DNA from 4 places in the Alteromonas sp. ABH2_165 genome. Region 3 is predicted to be linked to each of the others. Evidence: predicted binding sites of a transcription regulator. Region 3 holds the regulator's gene; each other region holds the start of a gene.

What was found. Region 3 encodes sigma-54, which starts transcription at its own class of promoters, with help from an activator protein. Its sites were predicted from a motif close to GTTGGCACGNNNNTNGNNT; they were not measured.
Region 1: flgA (flagellar basal body P-ring formation chaperone FlgA) is a predicted target of sigma-54. The motif match lies at 1,932-1,950, and genes of this name have one in related genera.
Region 2: ACXAFQ_RS09830 (DUF2726 domain-containing protein) is a predicted target of sigma-54. The motif match lies at 3,668-3,686, and genes of this name have one in related genera.
Region 4: flhA (flagellar biosynthesis protein FlhA) is a predicted target of sigma-54. The motif match lies at 3,208-3,226, and genes of this name have one in related genera.

The regions. Positions count from the first base shown of each region.
Region 1 is NZ_JBSWWF010000001.1:302,330-307,232, reverse strand. Features, by position in the region: gene flgB (flagellar basal body rod protein FlgB) at 1-43, opposite strand, end outside; gene ACXAFQ_RS01280 (CheR family methyltransferase) at 139-972, opposite strand; gene ACXAFQ_RS01275 (chemotaxis protein CheV) at 991-1,911, opposite strand; gene flgA (flagellar basal body P-ring formation chaperone FlgA) at 2,078-2,812, shown strand; gene flgM (flagellar biosynthesis anti-sigma factor FlgM) at 2,915-3,250, shown strand; gene flgN (flagellar export chaperone FlgN) at 3,261-3,692, shown strand; gene ACXAFQ_RS01255 (LPP20 family lipoprotein) at 3,800-4,276, opposite strand; gene ACXAFQ_RS01250 (flagellar assembly protein T N-terminal domain-containing protein) at 4,503-4,903, shown strand, end outside.
Region 2 is NZ_JBSWWF010000004.1:189,952-194,854, forward strand. Features, by position in the region: gene ACXAFQ_RS09805 (GNAT family N-acetyltransferase) at 1-213, opposite strand, end outside; gene ACXAFQ_RS09810 (DUF2721 domain-containing protein) at 191-589, opposite strand; gene ACXAFQ_RS09815 (rhodanese-like domain-containing protein) at 663-1,079, opposite strand; gene ACXAFQ_RS09820 (cobalamin biosynthesis protein) at 1,184-2,131, opposite strand; gene mtnN (5'-methylthioadenosine/S-adenosylhomocysteine nucleosidase) at 2,142-2,837, opposite strand; gene ACXAFQ_RS09830 (DUF2726 domain-containing protein) at 3,002-3,589, opposite strand; gene ACXAFQ_RS09835 (hypothetical protein) at 3,756-4,118, opposite strand; gene ACXAFQ_RS09840 (FAD-dependent oxidoreductase) at 4,306-4,903, opposite strand, start outside.
Region 3 is NZ_JBSWWF010000006.1:272,531-277,433, forward strand. Features, by position in the region: gene ACXAFQ_RS13605 (substrate-binding periplasmic protein) at 1-634, opposite strand, end outside; gene ACXAFQ_RS13610 (HPr family phosphocarrier protein) at 664-936, opposite strand; gene rapZ (RNase adapter RapZ) at 936-1,781, opposite strand; gene ptsN (PTS IIA-like nitrogen regulatory protein PtsN) at 1,827-2,270, opposite strand; gene hpf (ribosome hibernation promoting factor) at 2,279-2,566, opposite strand; gene ACXAFQ_RS13630 (RNA polymerase factor sigma-54) at 2,596-4,074, opposite strand; gene lptB (LPS export ABC transporter ATP-binding protein) at 4,165-4,890, opposite strand; gene lptA (lipopolysaccharide transport periplasmic protein LptA) at 4,890-4,903, opposite strand, start outside.
Region 4 is NZ_JBSWWF010000001.1:367,526-372,428, reverse strand. Features, by position in the region: gene flhF (flagellar biosynthesis protein FlhF) at 1-1,020, opposite strand, end outside; gene flhA (flagellar biosynthesis protein FlhA) at 1,050-3,152, opposite strand; gene ACXAFQ_RS01580 (diguanylate cyclase) at 3,307-4,903, shown strand, end outside.

The sequences.
Region 1 (4,903 bases), on a different contig from region 3:
CTTTTTGATGAAAGCCAACGAGATTATCGAGGTTGATGGCCATTCAAAGACTCCGGTTGCACGTATTTCGACATTCCCGAAATCAACTGCAAATGAAGTGCCAAGTATTTTTTGACGCTGAATGAGTATGAGGACAGATTATTTCTTGCGTTGGTAATAAAGGCCTGGACGGCATTTAACCATAGTAAACAAGGAAGCCGCTTCACCAATGGATTCTGAAGCACCGAGGAAAAGAACGCCTTCTGGCTGCAACTGGGCGGCAATTTGTTGCAGTATGCGTTGCTTGACGTCCGCCGGGAAGTAAATGAGCACATTGCGGCAGAATACAATATCGAATCGACCTAGGCCGGTATAGCTATGCAGTAAGTTGAGGCTTTTAAACGTCACCATATCCCTGACTTCACGATTCACCTGCATCATGCCTTCGTCATTAGGGGAGAAATAGCGCTGACGACGCTCAGAGGATAAGCCGCGGCCTAAAGACAATTCGTCGTAAACGCCTTTATTGCATTTATCCAGCATAGAAGACGATAGGTCAGTTGCGGTGATGTCGACGCCCCCACGCAATGTGCCAGGGTTCTGTCGTTGATACTCCAGAACAGACATGGCGATAGAGTACGGCTCTTGTCCTGATGAACAAGCCGCACTCCATACACGAAGACGTCGATTTTCTGATGCAAATTTGGGAAGAATAGTATTGATAAGTAACTCGTAAGGATAGCCATCTCGGAACCACAGGGTTTCGTTGGTGGTCATGGCATCAAGTACAGCTTGCAGTAGACTGCGGTTTGCACCGCGAATAACAGCAGCAATTAATTCGTCAATACTGTCAAAATTAAATTCGTACATTAACGAAGACAGCCGACTTCTTACCAGATATTGCTTGTTATCGCCCAGTGAAATGCCACACTGCTGCTGCAAAAACGCACCAAACTGACGATAACTATCGGCTGAAACTTCTTTGTTTTTCAAACTTCCCTGCCCTCGTACTTATTTTTTTAACCATTTGCCCACGGCTGTGGCCAATTCGTCAGGATGGAATTTCGCAATGAAATCGTCGGCGCCAACCTTTTGCACCATGGCCTGGTTAAATACGCCACTGAGTGATGTGTGCAAAACCACCTTGAGTTTTTGCAACTCAGGGGTGTTTTTAATTTCGGCCGTTAAGGTATAGCCATCCATTTCTGGCATTTCAATATCTGAAACCAACACGCCAACTTTGTCAGTGACATCTCCGGTTTCAGCGGCAATTTCTTTTAAACGATTGAGCGCTTCAAGACCGTTCTTAGCCAGCTCCATCTTCAGGCCCAGTGCAGTAAGTGACTTCTTAACCTGGCTGCGAGCAACAGAAGAGTCATCAGCAATAAAGATAATTTTATCTTCACTGCCGGTAGTATCGAGATTTTCAGCAATGGAGTCGCTAACATCGGCTTTAAGCGGAGAAATCTCATGCAGAATTTTTTCTACATCGAGTATTTCTACTAACTCTTTGTCCACCTCAGTCACCGCGGTGAGATAACTGGCACGGCCGGTTCCTTGCGGCGGCGGCATGATTGCGTCCCAGTTTGTATTAATTATGCGTTCCACCGCCCCCACCAGAAAGCCTTGAACGGAGCGGTTGTATTCAGCAATCACGATAAAGGCAGTATCGAGGTTTTCAATACGACGCCCACCGGTTGCCATACTGAGATCGATAACGGAAATGGTCTGGCCGCGAATATGCGCGACACCACGAACCAAGGAATTCAGCTTTGGAATTGCGGTAAGAGGCGGACATTGCAATACCTCTCGCACTTTGAATACGTTAATGCCAAAGCGCTGACGGCCATTGAGTCTGAACAACAGAAGTTCAAGCCTGTTCTGCCCCACTAACTGCGTGCGCTGGTTAACGGAATCAAGAATGCCTGACATACATCACCTCTAATTTAAAATTGGGCACGAACATTGCGTTTCACCTTATCACTCTTTGTTTAAAAGCAGAATCGCCAAAAAAGTGACGATAGTGACTTTTCGTACCATTCGATCCTGCTCTTAATCATAGTCAAAATAAAGTGAAGTGAACACGAAAAAAGTCATCATGCATAAATTGTTATCGAAAAAAATGGTCATTACTTTAAGTAAGTTTCGTCTTCTTGCTTTCGTTTTGCTGCTTAACATAGTCTCAAACCCTGTGTTTGCGCAGTCGGGCAGCCAGTTGCGAGAAAAAATTGAACAGGGTGCAGAGCGTTATTTATTAAACGCAATCGGCAACGACTCAGAACAAGAAAATATATCGATAAATATGGTAGCCATTGATGATCGCATTCAAATTCCGGTATGCCATACGCCTTTTAATTATCATGCAGAGCCTGCTTCTCTGCGCCAAAGTTACATTTCTGTGCGTGTGAGCTGTGGCAATAATGACTGGTATCTATTTACCAATGCCCGGGTCTCACGAACACGAACCGTCGTGGTAACCGCAGGGCTCATCAGCCCCGGCAGCTTGCTTACATCAGAAAATCTCCGGTTAGCCGAAGTCGATGTTAACCAGTTACGTCATACCAGTTATTCGTCGGCAGATGAACTACTCGGCGCCAGAATGAAAAGACGAGTGCGCAATGGACAACCTATTCAGGCAAATATGCTATGCTTTGTCTGTAAAGGTGATCGAATAACCATCAGTGCACAAGGTGGCGGCATGCAGGTAAAAACCGCCGGTATCGCTAGACAGGACGGGGTCATCGGCGATAATATTCAGGTTATAAATGCGTCTTCAAACAAAGCAATTATTGCCGAAGTGGCCAGCACGCAAACCGTCGTTGTAAACCTGTAATTCAGCCTTAGAAAATATTTTAAGAAATACGCCAAAAAGGTTAAAGAAGCGACAGGTTCAGCCGATAACGTGTATGAGGTGTTATTGGTAGTGGAAAAATTTATGGCAATTAATAATGTAAACAATGGGGCCCCTAAGGCACCCATCGACAATGCGAAGCTGAATAATCAGCAAGCACAGACCCAGTCTGCAGTGCAGCAAGAAGCTGCCGCCAAAACGGCGCAAACTGTTGCACCACGTCAGGATTCTGTTTCTTTGACTCAGTCAGCTCAGCAGTTGAGTCAGGTGCAGAAAAAAGGCACTGAGGCGCCAGTTAATCAGGAAAAGGTCGACAAGTTGAAGAAAGCCATTCAAAGTGGTGAGTATAAAATCGATGCTGATTCGCTTGCGCACAAAATCGCGCGATTAGAAGCGCAGGTGTTTGGCATCAAATCTTAATAGGTAAATTATGTCGCAAAACTTGCTTTCAGGCTTACAACAACAGATTGCTAATTTAGAGCATCTGGCGTTGTTACTTGAGCAGGAGTTGCACCTTATCAGCAGCCGTGACGCTGAAGCTTTGATGAACTTGCTCAAGGAGAAAGAGCAGACCCTCGACACCATACAGCAGAGTGATATTAGCATTAGTAAGCAATATCAGTCGCTGGTTAATGAATCGTCGGTGCCAGACGACGTTTCAGAACTCATCGCTACAGCTAAAAAGCTGCTGGAAGAATGTAAGTACCGCACTTCAGTGAATCAGAAAGCCGTTGAGCAGGGTCAATTAAGACTCACGCATCTGCGCAATTTGATGTTGGAGGTACGCGCGAAAGAATCACTGACCTATGATAAAAGCGGAAAACCGAAAGGTTCAGGTTTGGGTCGTGGCGTAAGTGCCTAAGAACATACAAAAAAACAAGACAATTATTTACAATAAAGCCCGTGTAAACGGGCTTTGTTATATCTAAAGGGGAATAAACCTCATCAGGCTTTATTTCCGAAATCAAACTAGTAGTAGGTTACGTCTTTTATCCGTTTAGGCTTCGCCGTGGTCAGATAGATGTCGTATACCTTGCGCATATCTAACTCCAGCTCAGTCGCGTAGGTGTCTTCCCCTACCGGATAACTCTTCACTACTCGCGCGCCACGGATCACACCCTCGACAGACGCTTTTAATTGGGAATTCTGCATGATCATATTCGCGACAGACTGCTCACCATCGAGGCGTTGACCATAAACCTGCTCGGCTAGCTCGCGATAAGCATCAAGCTTTGACGCTTTCATGGCCATCAAAGAACGATCGTTGTCTGTCTGCCCCATTTGTTGAGCGATTGGCGCGTAGCCGATAGCCGATAATACCGGATAGCTTTCCGGTTCAACCACTTCCCACTCGACATGTTTATCAATAAGGCCAGAGCAACCGGTAAGCGACAATGCCAAGCCCGCGCCAAAAGCCGTTCCCCATTTTTTGATTAATGTCCGCATAATTCACCTAACGTTACTCTGGGTTTCTATTTTTGAGTGTCGATACTTTACGTTTCGAATGTTGGATAGGCAGGCAATAACTGTGCCTTGTTAGTGAGCGTCAGATTTCAGACAGTATTTCAGGAACGTTTTTTGCTGAGTTTTGCTAAGAGATCATTATAACGCAGACAATTGGTTTGCAGTTAACTGTTCGCACCCATCAGGTGTTTGTAAAGGTAATGCCAATATGAATCAATCATTGTTCCGCTTTGTTAAAACTGTGGCACTGACGGGCACCTTGGCCGTGCTGTCGTGGCAAAGTTCTGCCGCTTGGTACGAGGCAAGAGGACAGGCATTGATTCAACAAGGCAACCGCATCGCAGCTAAAGAAAAAGCCACCGAAGAGGCCATTCGACAGGCATTGATGTTTGCCGGCGCGTCGGTACAAAGCGTACAAATGCTGACTAACGGTTTATTGCAAGAAGATCGACTTCAAATCAATGCCAGCGGTGAGGTGAATAACTTAGAGCTGATTGATGAGAAATGGCATAGCGACTACGTTACGGTAACGATTCGAGCTGATATTTTTCCTAAGGCGGTAACCTGTAAAGCAGCCGGCTTTCAAAAAACGTTAGTCACCACCTGGTT
Region 2 (4,903 bases), on a different contig from region 3:
TTCACCTCTATACATCGCTACATAACTGGCATTAATGCCGTTATGAAAGCCCTGGTGATACATTTCTTCCAATGTGAAATGAGTCAGGTATCCGTCACCCTGAATGCGGTTACCCAACGATAACACGCCATTGAAATGTTCGGGGGCCAGTGGTGAATATTCGATATCTTTTGCGGAAGGGGCGCTGACGCTATTTTGATGATTTTTTGTCATCTTTAATCCCGTCCAGGTGGAAATCGAGGGCTTCAACGGAAATCAGAATTTCACGCACAGACATCCATAACGAATACATCAGGCACACCAAGCTAAGGGCAAAAATCCAATTGCCCACATTCTGATAAGTCAGGTAAATCGCTAACATGGAGAGTACGCAAAGAAAGAAACTCACCACACCGGCAATCTGCATGCGCTTGATAAACAAAATGCGCTGACGGAGGTTTCTGATCTGAGCCTGGGTATTTTCATCTCGGTTTTCTCTGGCAAAATTACGAATGATCGTTGCCAGCGTCAAAAAACGATTGGTGTAGGCTAAGAGAAGAAGTGAGATTGCCGGAAACAACATAGCCGGCGTGGCGATATCTATCTGCATTCAGGTGGATCTGCTTAAAATCAAAGCGCGGAATATTACCAGCTTACTGGCTCTGCTACCATACGAGCAAGGGTTACATGGCTAATTTATTAACCGGGAGCCCCGCTTCTGTCCAGCCCAGCATATCGCCTTCAAGATGATTCACATCGGTGAATGCCTGCTGTTCAAGGATCTGCATTGCCATAATCGCCCGTCTGCCTGAGCGACAATATATGATAATCGGTTTGTCGCGGGCATCATTAAGCTGTTCAACATATTCATCTATTTGCTCGTGAGGCATATTGATCGCCCCTGGAATATGGCCGTCAGCGTATTCCTGCGGACTGCGTACATCAATAAGCAGCCATTCATCGGCTTTTACTTTGTCTAGCAAATAGGGCGTTGCTGTTATTTTCCCGATGCCGTCAGCTTCAGCGTCATCGGAACAGTAAATCGCCGAAATTAAAATGGTTGCGAAAAGCAGTGTGGTAACAATAAGTAGTTTGCGCATAGTCGTATCCATCGTCATTGCAACTCGTAGACCGGTCCTAATACAGTTTACCTCATCTATTACGGCAGGAGCACTACGAATAGTTCAGTATTTATTGAAAGAAATTAAAGCAACGCGTGAATAAGGGTGAGTACCACTATCAACAGGCTTAGCAGCAGCAAAATTGTGCGGATAATGGCACGACGGCAATACACCATATCAGAGAATCGGACTTCACGTTTGCCACCTACTCGGGCATAACGAATCATGTTGCCGGCGTAAAGCGAGGGGCCGCCCAGGCGAATGCCCAGACTACCGCCAGAAAGCGCCAACAAAAGTGAAGTGCTGTCTTTTGCTGGGCTAGCGAATAGGGCTTTGAAGCCGCTAATAGGATTGGTTGCGAGTGATAGCAAGCCCGCACCGATGAAAGCGGGTACAAGACTTAGCAAGCGGGTAATGGTGCGCACGGGCAGTGCAAACCAGTAAAATCCGGGTTTCCGCCAGTGCCACTGCCAGCTAAAAAGCAATAACAGTCTGAACAGTAGCGCCGCTACCGGTCCACCAATCAAAAACCAAAACACGACGCCACAGAATTGATAGTAGAAACGCAGCAGCAGGCTTTCCATTGCTGCTTTCGCAATACCAATGTCAGACAGCCTGTCGGTATCGCGCGCTACCATGTAACCGGCCATTTCACGGGCCAGTACTTTTTTCTCTTTGCTTAACGCGGTAACCACAGCGTTATAGTGAAAACGGATTTGAGCGAAATCCATTACGCTTAGTAAAATTACTGCCTCAAAAAATAGCGGATATTCCGCCATAGAAACCAGAATCCCCACAAGCACAGTAAACGGCACGATGAGCACAATGGCACCCAATGCGCCCGAAATTCGGTGCTGTGTCGGGTTTTCTGACGTGGTAGGTTTAACTTTCTTGGCCATGCCGTCGGCAAGTAAGCGAAACAGTGTGAGGGGATGATATTTCTGCGGCCAGCGCCAGAGGCTGTCGATGGCCACTACCACCAACAGCAATAATAGGTTTTGTAATACCGGGCTCTGGTAAAGTGCTTCCATGCGGTGTTATTTATGCCAGTCGGGCAATCATTCCCATTACCAGTTGCGCAGAGTGTTTCGCGGCGGTTTCCAAATATTCCTGGAACGACACCGAAGACGTTTTACCAGCAATGTCTGACAACGAACGGATAACCAGGAACGGGGTTTCCAACATGAAACAGGTTTGGCCGATGGCCGCACCTTCCATCTCTACGGCTTTCATCGCAGGGAAGGTTTCTTTAATTTCTTGCGCGGCCTCATCAGAACCTACGAAAGAATCGCCAGTACAAATCATACCGGTGGTGTTTTGCACGTGAGACAATTCCTGCGCTGCCGCGGTTGCCGCATCAATGAGCTTCTGATCACACTCGTAGTGCGCTGGCATACCTGCACACTGCCCGAGTTCGTAACCAAAGTGGGTAATGTTCACATCGTGATATTTAACGGCACTGCCTACTACCACATCGCCTACATTCAGAGCCGGGTCGAAACCACCGGCCGAGCCAGTATTCACCACATAATCCGGGGCGTAAAGTTCGATAAGTGCAGTAGTTGCTAGTGCTGATGCCACTTTACCAATACCGCATTTCGCCAGCACAACCTCTGCACCATGCAATGTGCCAGTGTAGAAGGTCAGGTGTTTCCACTGACGGGTTTCGCAATTTTCCAGCGACGATTGAAGTAGCGCTATTTCTTCATCCATAGCACCAAGAATACCGATTTTCATAGTTGAGTTCCGTAGCTGAGCTGCACGATAGCCAGAGTTGGCATAGATTGCAGATTAGTGGGTATTGACTAATGGTAATATGAAAGTAGCAAAACTGACAGAAATTAGCAGAAAATGGGTCGGAATCCTTGGGGGAAATTCCGACCCGGAGAGTAACTGTTTAATTAAGCAGCGGCAGCCCGGCTAGACCGTACAGGACGGGTAGGGCGCTTAGTTGGTGCAGGGTTCAGCGTAGGTGCTTGCGCTATTTTCTGTTGTCTGCGGCGGTATGCTACCAACTTACTTTCAATACACTCGCGAATTTCTTCCACCGAGTAGCCGGTTTTCACTTTAATCCGAGCATGGGGAAGGCCTGCTGCGTCGAGCGCACCATTGACGAAAAAGTCGCGCTGAGATTTATATTTATTCTTGCCATCGTTGTGCACCAAGTCGATTGCCATAATCGGCGTCATGTCTTCACGGTCGCACAATACAAAATCGAGTTGCTTAGAAGATGCACGAGACATGGCACTGGAGCCTTGCTTCTTACTCGCCTTAGCGCGTACTGCAAGTACATCGCTCAAACGCACGCGGCACACAATCCGAAACTCTCGGCCTACTGCTTGCTCGATGAGTTTGAGGAAATTGTGCTCCACAGGAGTAAAAAGTTGCGGTTTACTGCGAAAGGGAAAACTTACCCCGCTATCCGACAGTTTCATGGCACCGAGTGCCACCACAATCAGTAACATCATTAAAATTATTGCCAGTTCCATAATGTGCCTCGCGAATACAAAATCAAAGCGTCAAATTTGTGACGTCTTTCGGTGAGAAATAAATCTGCTATCCGGATTTTGCAAAGCGAATGCCAGCATGGAGCGGCAAGTTAAAATTAGCCTAAGAGACTGGCAGCGCCGGCCCTTTTCCGTTGAATATCTGTAACTACTCTTGTTCTCCCAATACCATCATATCCACCTGTGAGCCTTTATTATCGGGAGAGATAATCACCCGTACATTGTCATTGTTGGCGGTGAGTAAGGTACGGCCTTGCACAGAGGCAACCACTGCCATTCCTGGATACGAAGCCTGGAAATGGTCAATCAGCGATTGTTGTGGGGTGGACGAATAGAACACCAGTGTCGCAGGCAATGTGGCGTCGAATTGCTGACACTGTTTGGCATCTGATGGCACCGTCAGTTTATGAAAATCAGACGGGCATGCCACCGTCACTGGTGCTGCAGCCACCGAGAGTGACGCCGCACTGAGTAGGGTCGCTGCAATCAGACTGTAGGTTTTCGTTCTCATTTTCGGTTCTCCTGACACAAGACCGTCTGGCCTCTCAATGTAGAAAAACTATAGGAGAGATCGGTGAATACAACAATGAAATGTGGGTATCTGTGAAGACACGTGAGTATTGCGCAGCAGGTATTCTCTACACAAACAAAAAAGCCACTGTACAAGACAGTGGCTCTTAATCATCACGGTGACCGGATTACACGTTAAGGAAATCCAGAATACCGTCAGCGGCTTTACGGCCTTCATCAATGGCAGTAACCACCAAATCACTGCCGCGCACCATATCGCCACCGGCGAAGATTTTCGGGTTAGCAGTCTGATAAGCGTATTTACCACCGGCAGGGGCGATAACACGGCCTTTCTCGTCAAGAATGATGCCGTAGTCAGCAAACCAGCTAGCAGGACTCGGTTGGAAACCGAATGCAATGATAACCGCGTCAGCTTCAAGCACGTGTTCTGAGCCTTCCACTTCAACCGGACGGCGACGGCCATTCACGTCTGGTGGACCCATTTCGGTTTTTACCAGACTCACACCAGCTGCAGTACCTTTATCGGTTAACGCGATATCAAGCGGCTGCACGTTGAATACGAATTCCACACCTTCTTCTTTCGCATTTTGAACTTCTTTGCGAGAACCTGGCATGCTGGCCTCGTCACGACGGTAAGCACAGATAACGCGCTTGGCACCCTGACGGATAGACGTACGTACGCAGTCCATGGTGGTATCACCACCGCCGAGTACCACAACAGTTTTGCCTTTCATATCGACAAAGTCTGCCGGATCTTTTTCCAGA
Region 3 (4,903 bases):
TCGCGTTACCTAGCGTTAATGCAATATCATTTGAGTCGGCGGTAAACTGTAATACTGCCGTGTCATCCAGAATCAAATCCACACGTTCACGCTTAAGAAAAGCCAGTCTTCGCTTTACATTTTCCAAATGGATAAGCTGATTGGGAAAGCGTGAAGCGATTTTCTCTTCAAACTCACTGCCATACCAGCCGCTGGTATTGAGTGCCAGCGTGCGCCCTTCGCTTAACAGTTGAAACAGTGTTTTTCCCGCAAACTCGCCTGCGCGCTCGGGAATATACGCGAAGCCGATAAACTCAGCGCGATACGGTATCGAGAACAGGTTATTACGTTGTCTGTCTTCGTTACGCGCGGCGCCGACTACGATATCAATGCCACCCCGGGCAATTTGTTCACCAACCCGTCTTTCAGGGAGCGGATAGCTTTGTAATTCGTAGTGCATGTGGGCGAGTATCTGTTTTAACAGTTCGTAATCTTCGCCGGTAAGCACATCATTCTGGTGGTAAATATAAGGCGGCCAATGTGCCGCACTGATCCCCAGGGTAGGGGCATTGTCTTCAGCGGCATTGATTTGGGGAGTACAAACTAATATGGCCAGCATGCTGAACAGCAGCTGGGTAACACTTCTAACAGACACGTTCAATTCCATTTGTTGTGAGTGTGCGATCACTCGTCTTCGTTAAACCTACCGGCAATTAGCGCTTCTACAGCATCCATTGCTGCTTCTGCGTCTGGCCCTTCAGACACCACGACTACCTGTTCGCCTTGATGGCTTTCCATCATCATTAATCCCAACACGCTATTGGCATTGGCCTGTTTGTCACCTTTGTGCAAGGTGACTTCAGCATCAAACTGATTGGCCAACTGAACCAATTGGGTTGCCGCTCGGGCATGCAAACCGAGTTTGTTTACAATTGTCAGTGATTTCTCTACACGCATTACTTACTTTGCTCACGGTGCCTGATTTGTACATCAGGGTGGTTTTCACGGAAGTTCTTTGCCAGCGATTCTGCTACGTAAACAGAACGATGCTGACCACCGGTACAGCCAATGGCAACGGTAACATAACTGCGATTATTGCGCTCGAGGTGAGGCAACCAGGTAGTGATTAGGTTCTGGATTTGCCAGATAAACTTCGTCACGATGGGCTGAGAGCTTAAGAATACCTGCACAGGCGCATCAAGGCCAGTAAGATGTTTTAAGTCTGGCTCCCAGTGTGGATTGGGAAGGAAGCGGGCATCAAACACGTAATCAGCATCTTTTGGAATACCGTGTTTGAAGCCAAACGATTCGAACACCAGTACGAGTCGGGAGCTTTTTTTTCCAAGAATACGCTCACGGATGAGTTCAGCGAGCTGGTGAATACTGAGTGAGTCGGTATCAATATTGAGGTCGGCACGCTCAGCAATAGGGGCCAGCAGCTCTTTTTCTGTTTGAATGGCATCCGACAACGATTTATTCAAACGTGCCAACGGGTGCAAACGACGGGTTTCGCTGAAGCGTTTCAGCAGCATGTCGTCGCCCGCATCGATATACACGATGGTAACGGTCCAGGATTCTGGCAAGTAATCGAGAATTTCCACCAGTTCGGCAGGATCTTTAGGCAGGTTACGAACATCAATGCTCACTGCAACCTGCTCGTACTCGTCGGCGACGGTATGGGTGAGTGCAGGGAGTAGATTAACCGGGATGTTATCTACGCAATAGTAACCGAGGTCTTCCAGCGCCCGTAATGCGACGGATTTCCCTGAACCGGAACGACCACTGATGATAATGAGCTTCACGTTTTTCTCCTGAAATACCGTGTTAACGCAGGCGTTTACAATAACTTACTGTAATGCGCGAATAATATCATCACTTGTATCAGCTTTTCGGATACTTTTTATTGTCTCTTTATCGCTAAGCTTGCCAGCAACCATGGCGAGCGTTTGCAGGTGACCGTCAGTTTGTTCCTGCGGTACCAAAAGGGTGAAGAAAATATCGACGGGTTTATTGTCTATGGCATCGAAATTAATGGCTGGCGTAGTGGTTACGACAATGGCAATCACTTTTTCGAGTCCGGCAAGGCGACCATGAGGAAGCGCGATACCATTACCAATACCTGTGCTGCCCATGCGTTCACGTGCCATTAGAGCACTTAACACCGTGGCTTCATCGATATCTGCGTTGTTTTTAGCGGCAATCCCACTGATGATTTCGAGAATGCGCTTTTTACTATTGCACTGGACCGCACATTCAGTGCGATCCAGGCTAACTATGGCTTGTATATCCATGAATTCAATTAATGCTTTTTAAGCTTTTCCTTGTGTTTCAGAACCTGCCGGTCGAGCTTATCTACCATGCTGTCGATAGCTGCGTACATGTCCTGATTTTCGGAAGAGGCAAAAACCTCTGCGCCACTGAGGAAAACCGTTGCTTCTGCTTTCTGATTAAGTTTTTCGACATTCAAAATTACGTGCACATTCGATATGTGGTCGAAGTGACGTTCTAGTTTACTGAATTTCGTATCGACATAGGTACGCAAAGAATCTGTGATCTCAACATGATGACCAGTAAGGTTTATTTGCATATTTCGTCTTCCTTATTTTGAGCAGCCCATTAAATGAGGCTTTTGCGTTGGTTAGACGGCGGGATCGATAGGGACTCCCGGTACTTTGCTATTGTTCGCCGGGCAACCATGATGCCTTGATCGGCCAACAACGAAGCAATCTTGCTGTCGCTCAGCGGTTTGCTTGGCTTTTCAGCCGCAACCAGCTTTTTAATCAGTGCGCGAATCGCTGTGGATGAACACTCACCACCGGACTCTGTGGCCACGTGGCTTGAGAAGAAGTACTTCAACTCAAAAATGCCTCGAGGCGTATGCATGTACTTCTGGGTGGTAACCCGGGAAATGGTTGATTCATGCATATCTACCATTTCTGCGACATCGTTCAGCACCATTGGTTTCATCATTTCAGGGCCATGCTCAAAAAAGCCCATTTGTTGCTGAACAATGCAGTTCGCTACTTTAAGCAGGGTGTCGTTACGGCTTTCAAGGCTCTTGATAAACCATTTCGCTTCCTGCATATGAGAGCGAATAAATTGTGAATCGCTGCTATTGCGGGCCTTACGGCTCATTGCGGCGTATTGTTGGTTAACACTTAACTTCGGCAGGCTGTCTGGGTTGAGTTCTACTACCCAACGGCCGTTTTTCTTCGCCACAGAAACGTCTGGAATAACGTATTCTGGTTCCTTAGTGATAAGTGCACTACCCGGACGCGGATTCAGCGTTTGCAGTAGACGCATAGCTTCACGAAGCTGGTCTTCTTTCAGGCGCGTTTTCCGCATCAGCGTACGGTAATCTTTGCTGCCAAGTAAATCGGCGTGCTCTCTTAACAGTAATCTGGCTTCTTCCAGCCAAGGGGTATCGGGGGCGTATTGCGTTAATTGCACCAACAAACATTCTTGCGGTGTACGCGAGCCAGAACCGATTGGGTCGAACAATTGGATGCGCTTGAGTACGCATTCCACTTCATCTTCTTCTACCGGCTCTTCCATGTCTTCACTGTTCACGCTTTGCAGAATGTCTTCCACGGTAACAGTGAGGTAACCCGATTCATCAATCGAGTCGATGATGGCCAGCGCGATAGCGCGGTCGATGTCTGAGAAAGGCGTTAGGCGCATCTGCCAAAGCAGATGGTCTTGAATATTTTCGGTGGTTTCACCTTGGAATATTTGCTCGTCATCACCGCCGGCAGGACCGGGGGCAGGCGCAGAAGACGCAGAAATGTATTCGTCCCAGGTGCTGTCGAGAGGGAGTTCATCGGGCAGGTCATTTTTTTCCAGCGCTTCGCCGGTATCCATGCTTTCCGAGGCTGACGCAGATTCAGGCATGCTGTCGTCGTTATCGAGATTATTCTTCTCAACAACATCGTTGTCTGAACTGTCGTCCACTTCCAGCAGCGGATTAGAATCCAGTGCTTCCTGAATTTCCTGTTGTAAATCCAGCGTCGACAACTGCAATAGTTTGATCGCCTGCTGAAGTTGCGGCGTCATTGTCAGTTGTTGACTAAATTTTAGCTGTAAAGATGGTTTCATCTACGTCTTATATTAACTCTGCAAAAAGTATCTGGCTAAAACGGCGATTTATTATTCTTAAATTGCGGTTTGTTATGCCCGATAACTTAACTATAGCCTGAATTGCTCACCTAGGTATACATCTCGAACTTTTTGATTACTTAATACCTGTTCTGCGGTGCCCTGAGCAATCAGTTCTCCATGACTGACGATATAGGCTTCTTCACAAACATCAAGGGTTTCCCTTACGTTGTGATCGGTAATCAGGATGCCTATACCTCTGTCTCTTAAATGTTGAATGATCTTCTTTATATCATTAACCGAAATTGGATCAACTCCGGCAAAGGGTTCATCAAGCAAAATAAATTGTGGGTTAGCTGCTAAGGCTCTGGCAATCTCAACCCGGCGGCGTTCACCACCCGACAAACTCATACCTGTACTATTACGTATATGGTTAATATTAAATTCATCAAGTAGCGCGTCGGCTTCTTCTTCACGCTGATGGCTTTTTAAATCCTTACGGGTTTGCAAAATAGCCATGATATTTTCATGTACCGTGAGCTTTCTGAATATCGATGCTTCCTGCGGCAAATAGCCAATGCCGCGACGTGCACGCTCGTGCATTGGCTCGTGAGTCAGCTCATTTTCGTCGATATTAATTTTGCCTTTATCCAGTGGCACCAATCCTACAATCATGTAAAAGGTGGTGGTTTTTCCCGCACCATTGGGGCCCAACAAACCCACAATTTGACCGGTAGACACAGAAAGGCTTACATCGCGCACAACCTGACGAGATTTGTACGACTTAGCCAAATGGCTCGCGGTTAACGTGGCCATTACTGATTGTCAC
Region 4 (4,903 bases), on a different contig from region 3:
GCCAATAATTTTGCCGTAAGTCGCCAGCTGTTCATAAGCTGCAATCCGATAGGTATCGATGGTGATCATCGCTACCTGCTCTGCCCCGTACTTTTGTGCATAACGTGCAGCAAGCTTTGCAACGGTAGTGGTTTTGCCCGTGCCAGTTGGACCGACCAGTGCAACAACACCGGTTTGCGTAAGAATATCGTTACCCGAAACGTTCAGACGGTTAGCCAACAGGTTCAACAAATAAATCCACGCTTCACGCTCGGTGTACTGTGAAGGCGTGTAATGTACTAACTGTTCAGCCAGCGCAACGCTTAATCCCATGCCAGTGAGGCATTGCATCAGGTAGCTGTGAACGGGTCGCTGACGCTTTTTCTTCGCTTCCATCAGGTCGGCCACCTGATATTGCAGCACATTACGTAAAGACGCCAATTCCTCTTTGATGGCATCCAGTTCACTATTGCCCTGCGCGTTACTCGAAGGTGCCTGCTGAGAAGGCGCAGCTTCGAAGTCAGGGCTCATTTGTGAAGCTGGTGCAGTGTTGTTGCGCCCGTGATTAAATACATCAGCAAAAGAAAATACATCATTGTCTTGCTGTGCAGTTTGCTGCTGTGGGCGCTGGGAATGTGGCTGAGCTTGTGCCTTAGGCTGTGATTGATATTGAGGCTGAGCAAGGTCGCGCTGGGAATGAGGCTGAACCTGGCGCGGTGCGTTTTGCTGCGTAGCAGCGTCAGCCGCTGCGTTTCGCTCGGCAGCCTGCTTTTCTAATAATGCACGGAGGTTGTCAGGACCATCATCACCAATAATTTCGCTCAGGCTCGGCGTGGCCTTTTGCTGGCCCGCGGATGCTTTGTTGTCATGGCGCGTGTTCAGGTTAAGTTTTGCCTCAGGTTCTTTATCGTAAGCAGCCACCAGCTCAATACCATCGGCCACTTTACGGTTCGACATAATGACGGCATCACTGCCCAATTCGGCTTTTACCTGGCTTAACGCTTCCCGCATATCTTTGCCAAAAAAACGTCTGATTTTCATCTCAACCTCTTCACTCACCCAGTGTCAGATTATTGACCGACAGAGCTGACAATTTTAATTTGCTTGTCGTCAGGTATTTCCTGGTACGACAACACATGCAAGCCAGCTACCGAATATTTAAGGAAGCGTGACAGCACAGGTCGCAACATACCTGACGTCAGGAGTACTGCAGGCTCGCCTTCTAGCTCTTGTTGTTGTGCGGCCTGTTGCAAGGATTGTTGGAGACGATCTGCGAGTCCTGGTTCGATACCGGCGCCATCTTCTCCCCCTGCCTGAAGAGACTGGTGCAACATCTGTTCCAACTCTGGTGCCAGAGTTATGACGGGCACTTCTTTGGCGCCTTGGCTGATTTCCTGAACGATGAGACGTTTTAGCGCAATACGCACCGCAGACACCAGTACATCTGGGTCCTGACTACGCGGGCCGTACTCAGTCAACGTCTGAACAATGGTACGCATATCTCGAATAGGCACACCTTCAAATAACAGTGTCTGCAGCACTTTCACCACGGTACTGAGTTGTAGAATGTCAGGCACCAGCCCTTCGACCAGTTTCGGACTAGACTTAGCCAGCATATCCAGTAGTTGCTGAGTTTCTTCATGGCCGAGAAGTTGATAAGCATTGTTACTCAGCAGCTGGCTTAGATGCGTTGCCACTACGGTAGCAGCGTCAACAACGGTATAACCGAGTGTTTGTGCATGTTCACGCTGATTTGGTCTAATCCACACTGCGTCTAAACCGAAGGCAGGATCTTTGGTTGCGCGCCCTTCGAGTTTACCGAATACCTGGCCAGGATTAATGGCGAGTTCTTCATCGTGACTGATTTGCGCATCGCCAATGGTGACACCCAACATCGCAATGGTATAAGCATTGGGGTCGAGATCCAGGTTATCGCGAATGTGTACCGGCGGTACCAGAAAGCCAAGTTCCTGAGAGAGCTTTTTACGTACGCCCTTGATTCGGGTGAGCAGTTCGCCGCCCTGGGATTTATCGACTAACGGAATAAGCCGGTAGCCCACTTCCAGTCCGATAGTATCGACCTGCTGTACGTCGTCCCAACCGAGTTCTTTAGCCTCTGGAACCGGATGATCGACACCCGCCTCTGTCTTCGCTGGAACTTTTGGTTTTTCGGCTTCTTTCTTCGCCTGCACACCTTGCCAGTAGGCATAGCCACCCGCTATGGCAGAAAAGCCCAGAAATGCGATATGCGGCATACCTGGCACAATGCCCATGACAAACAGCACCGCAGAGGCAATATACAGCGCCTGGGGGTTGCCCAATTGGGTACGGATTTCTTTACCCATCTCCTGGGTTTCGTTTTCACGAGTCACAATAATGGCGGTGGCCACTGAAAGCAGCAGAGAAGGTATTTGTGCTACCAGGCCATCACCGATAGTCAAAATGGTATACACCTCCATGGCATCGCCAAACGCGAGGTCGTGCTGAATCATGCCGATAAATAATCCACCTACGATGTTAATCAGCATGATGAATAAGCCAGCAACCGCATCACCTTTTACAAATTTAGACGCACCGTCCATAGAACCATAAAAGTCGGCCTCGGCGGTGATTTCCTCACGACGTTTACGGGCCTGATCCTGGTCGATATAGCCAGCATTCAAATCGGCGTCAATGGCCATTTGTTTACCGGGCATGGCATCAAGGGTAAAGCGGGCGCTCACTTCTGAGATTCGACCTGCACCCGCGGTAACCACTTTGAAGTTAATGATCAGAAGAATAGCGAATACGACAACCCCCACTGCATAGTTACCGCCAATAACCACCGCACCAAACGCTTCGATCACTTTTCCCGCAGCATCGCCACCTTCATGGCCGTACAGCAGAACAACCCGTGTAGATGCCACATTAAGCGCAAGCCTTAATACCGTAGCAATAAGCAAAACCAGCGGAAAAATACCAAAATCCACCGGCTTTTGGGTGAACACGGCAACGAGGATGATCACCAGACTCAACGCAATATTAAAGCTGAACAGCACATCGAGTAGAAATGGCGGCATGGGAAGAATAACCATGCCCATAATCGCCAGTAATACGACAGGCGCACCCAGACCACTGGTGATATTTTGAAACTGGTTCTTGTCGAACCGCTGCAGGTAGGCGGATAACTGCATAATAATTGCTCTCGCTAACAGAAAATTGACACTTCAATTGCGTCTGTAGTGAGTATTTCAACTACTGTGCCAGTTTGAAAATGTTTACTAATGCGCGCCTGTTTCGAGTTTTTGAACTATAGTTAATGTGGATAAGATTTGTTCAGGACATTGTGTGCCGGAATACCAGTTAAAACAGCGACGTATTGCATCTATTGGCACTTTTCTTCATGTTGTCACGGCAATCAGTCTGATATTGATGTCTTATTCTACTCATGCTGCATCGGCACAAGTTTCTGCTCCCAATGATGAGGTTATCCGCGTCATAAAATCTTTTCATCAGAATCCGAAGGAGACCGTTTTAGGCCTCGAAGAGATGCTTGATGATGTGCAACCTGAATATACGCCAGCCACCATTCAATATCTGCTGTCATACTTTTATATGAAGCTGGGGGATTTTGAGCGCTCAGAGTCGCTGTTGGAGCTGGGACTTACCAATGTAAATCAAATCAATGAGCCACTGCTCTATCACCGTTTGTTGCTGCAAAAATCGTTACTTTATGAAAAAACAGCACGTCAGGTACTGGCATTGCAGTATGTTGCTATCGTTAACGAGTGGGCGCAAGAGAATAACATCATCCAGTTACATATTGGTGCATTGATGACGGAGGGATTGATTCAGCAATCATTGCAAAATCGCGAGTCGGCACTGACCAAGCTCATTGTTGCGCACAGGATTGCCTCGGAAAATGTCACGCAAATTCCGCCTGCTCACATAGCAGGCCTTATCGCAACGGTGTTTCAGGAAGCTGAGCAGTACGACAATGCTGTCCCCTATTTGAAGGAGGCGCTTGATTTTGCCATCACGAAAAACAACCGGATCAATCAGCTAAACCTTTTACATAAACTGGCTTTATCTCACTTCGCAACGAACAACGAGACCGCTGGACGGCAATACTTTGATAAAGCAATGACAATTGCTCAGGAATTGCCAGATAAAAATGCGCAAGTGAAATTACAACTGCTCGATGCTGATAGATTAATGAAAAAGAAAGCCTTTGCAGAAGCCTTGGACGTATACCAAAATTTGGTGTTGATCCAGGGCACTCTGCCCCATGAACAGTATCGCGGTGACATTTTAAGGGGCTTATCAAAAGCCCATTATCACACCGGTAACTTCGAGGCTGCGCTTGACACTCTTACCGGTGCAGAGCCTCTTTTCGCCTCAACCACACCGAAAGAAATGATTGAATTTCGATTGCTGGAATCGAGAATTCAGGCGGCATTAGGCAATTACAGCCAGGCTTATCAATTACTTGATGACGCACGCAGAAAACAGATAAAACGCTTGAACGAAATCAGTGCAGACAAGCTGTTTAAACTGCAAACTCTCTTCGACGTCAATAAGAAAAATCAGGAAAATGCTGCTCTCAGATCAGTAACGAAAGCGCAGGAGTTGCGGATAAAAACAGAGCGTCAGCGAGGATTTTTTATGATTTCAGCGCTGATTTTACTCTCAATCCTTTGCGTAGTACTTGTTATTTTGCAGAAAAAGCGCGCCAGGTATCAGTATAAGTTGGAACAAATTGCGATGACTGACAGCCTCACTTCTCTGCTTAACCGTCAGCATACCTTAAAACTATTGGAGGAACAGGCAGGTATTGCAGAGGTTACCGGAAAAAAACTTACTGTCGCTTTACTCGATATTGATTTATTTAAACAGGTGAACGACAACTTTGGTCACGCCGCAGGTGATGAGGTTTTACGCAAGT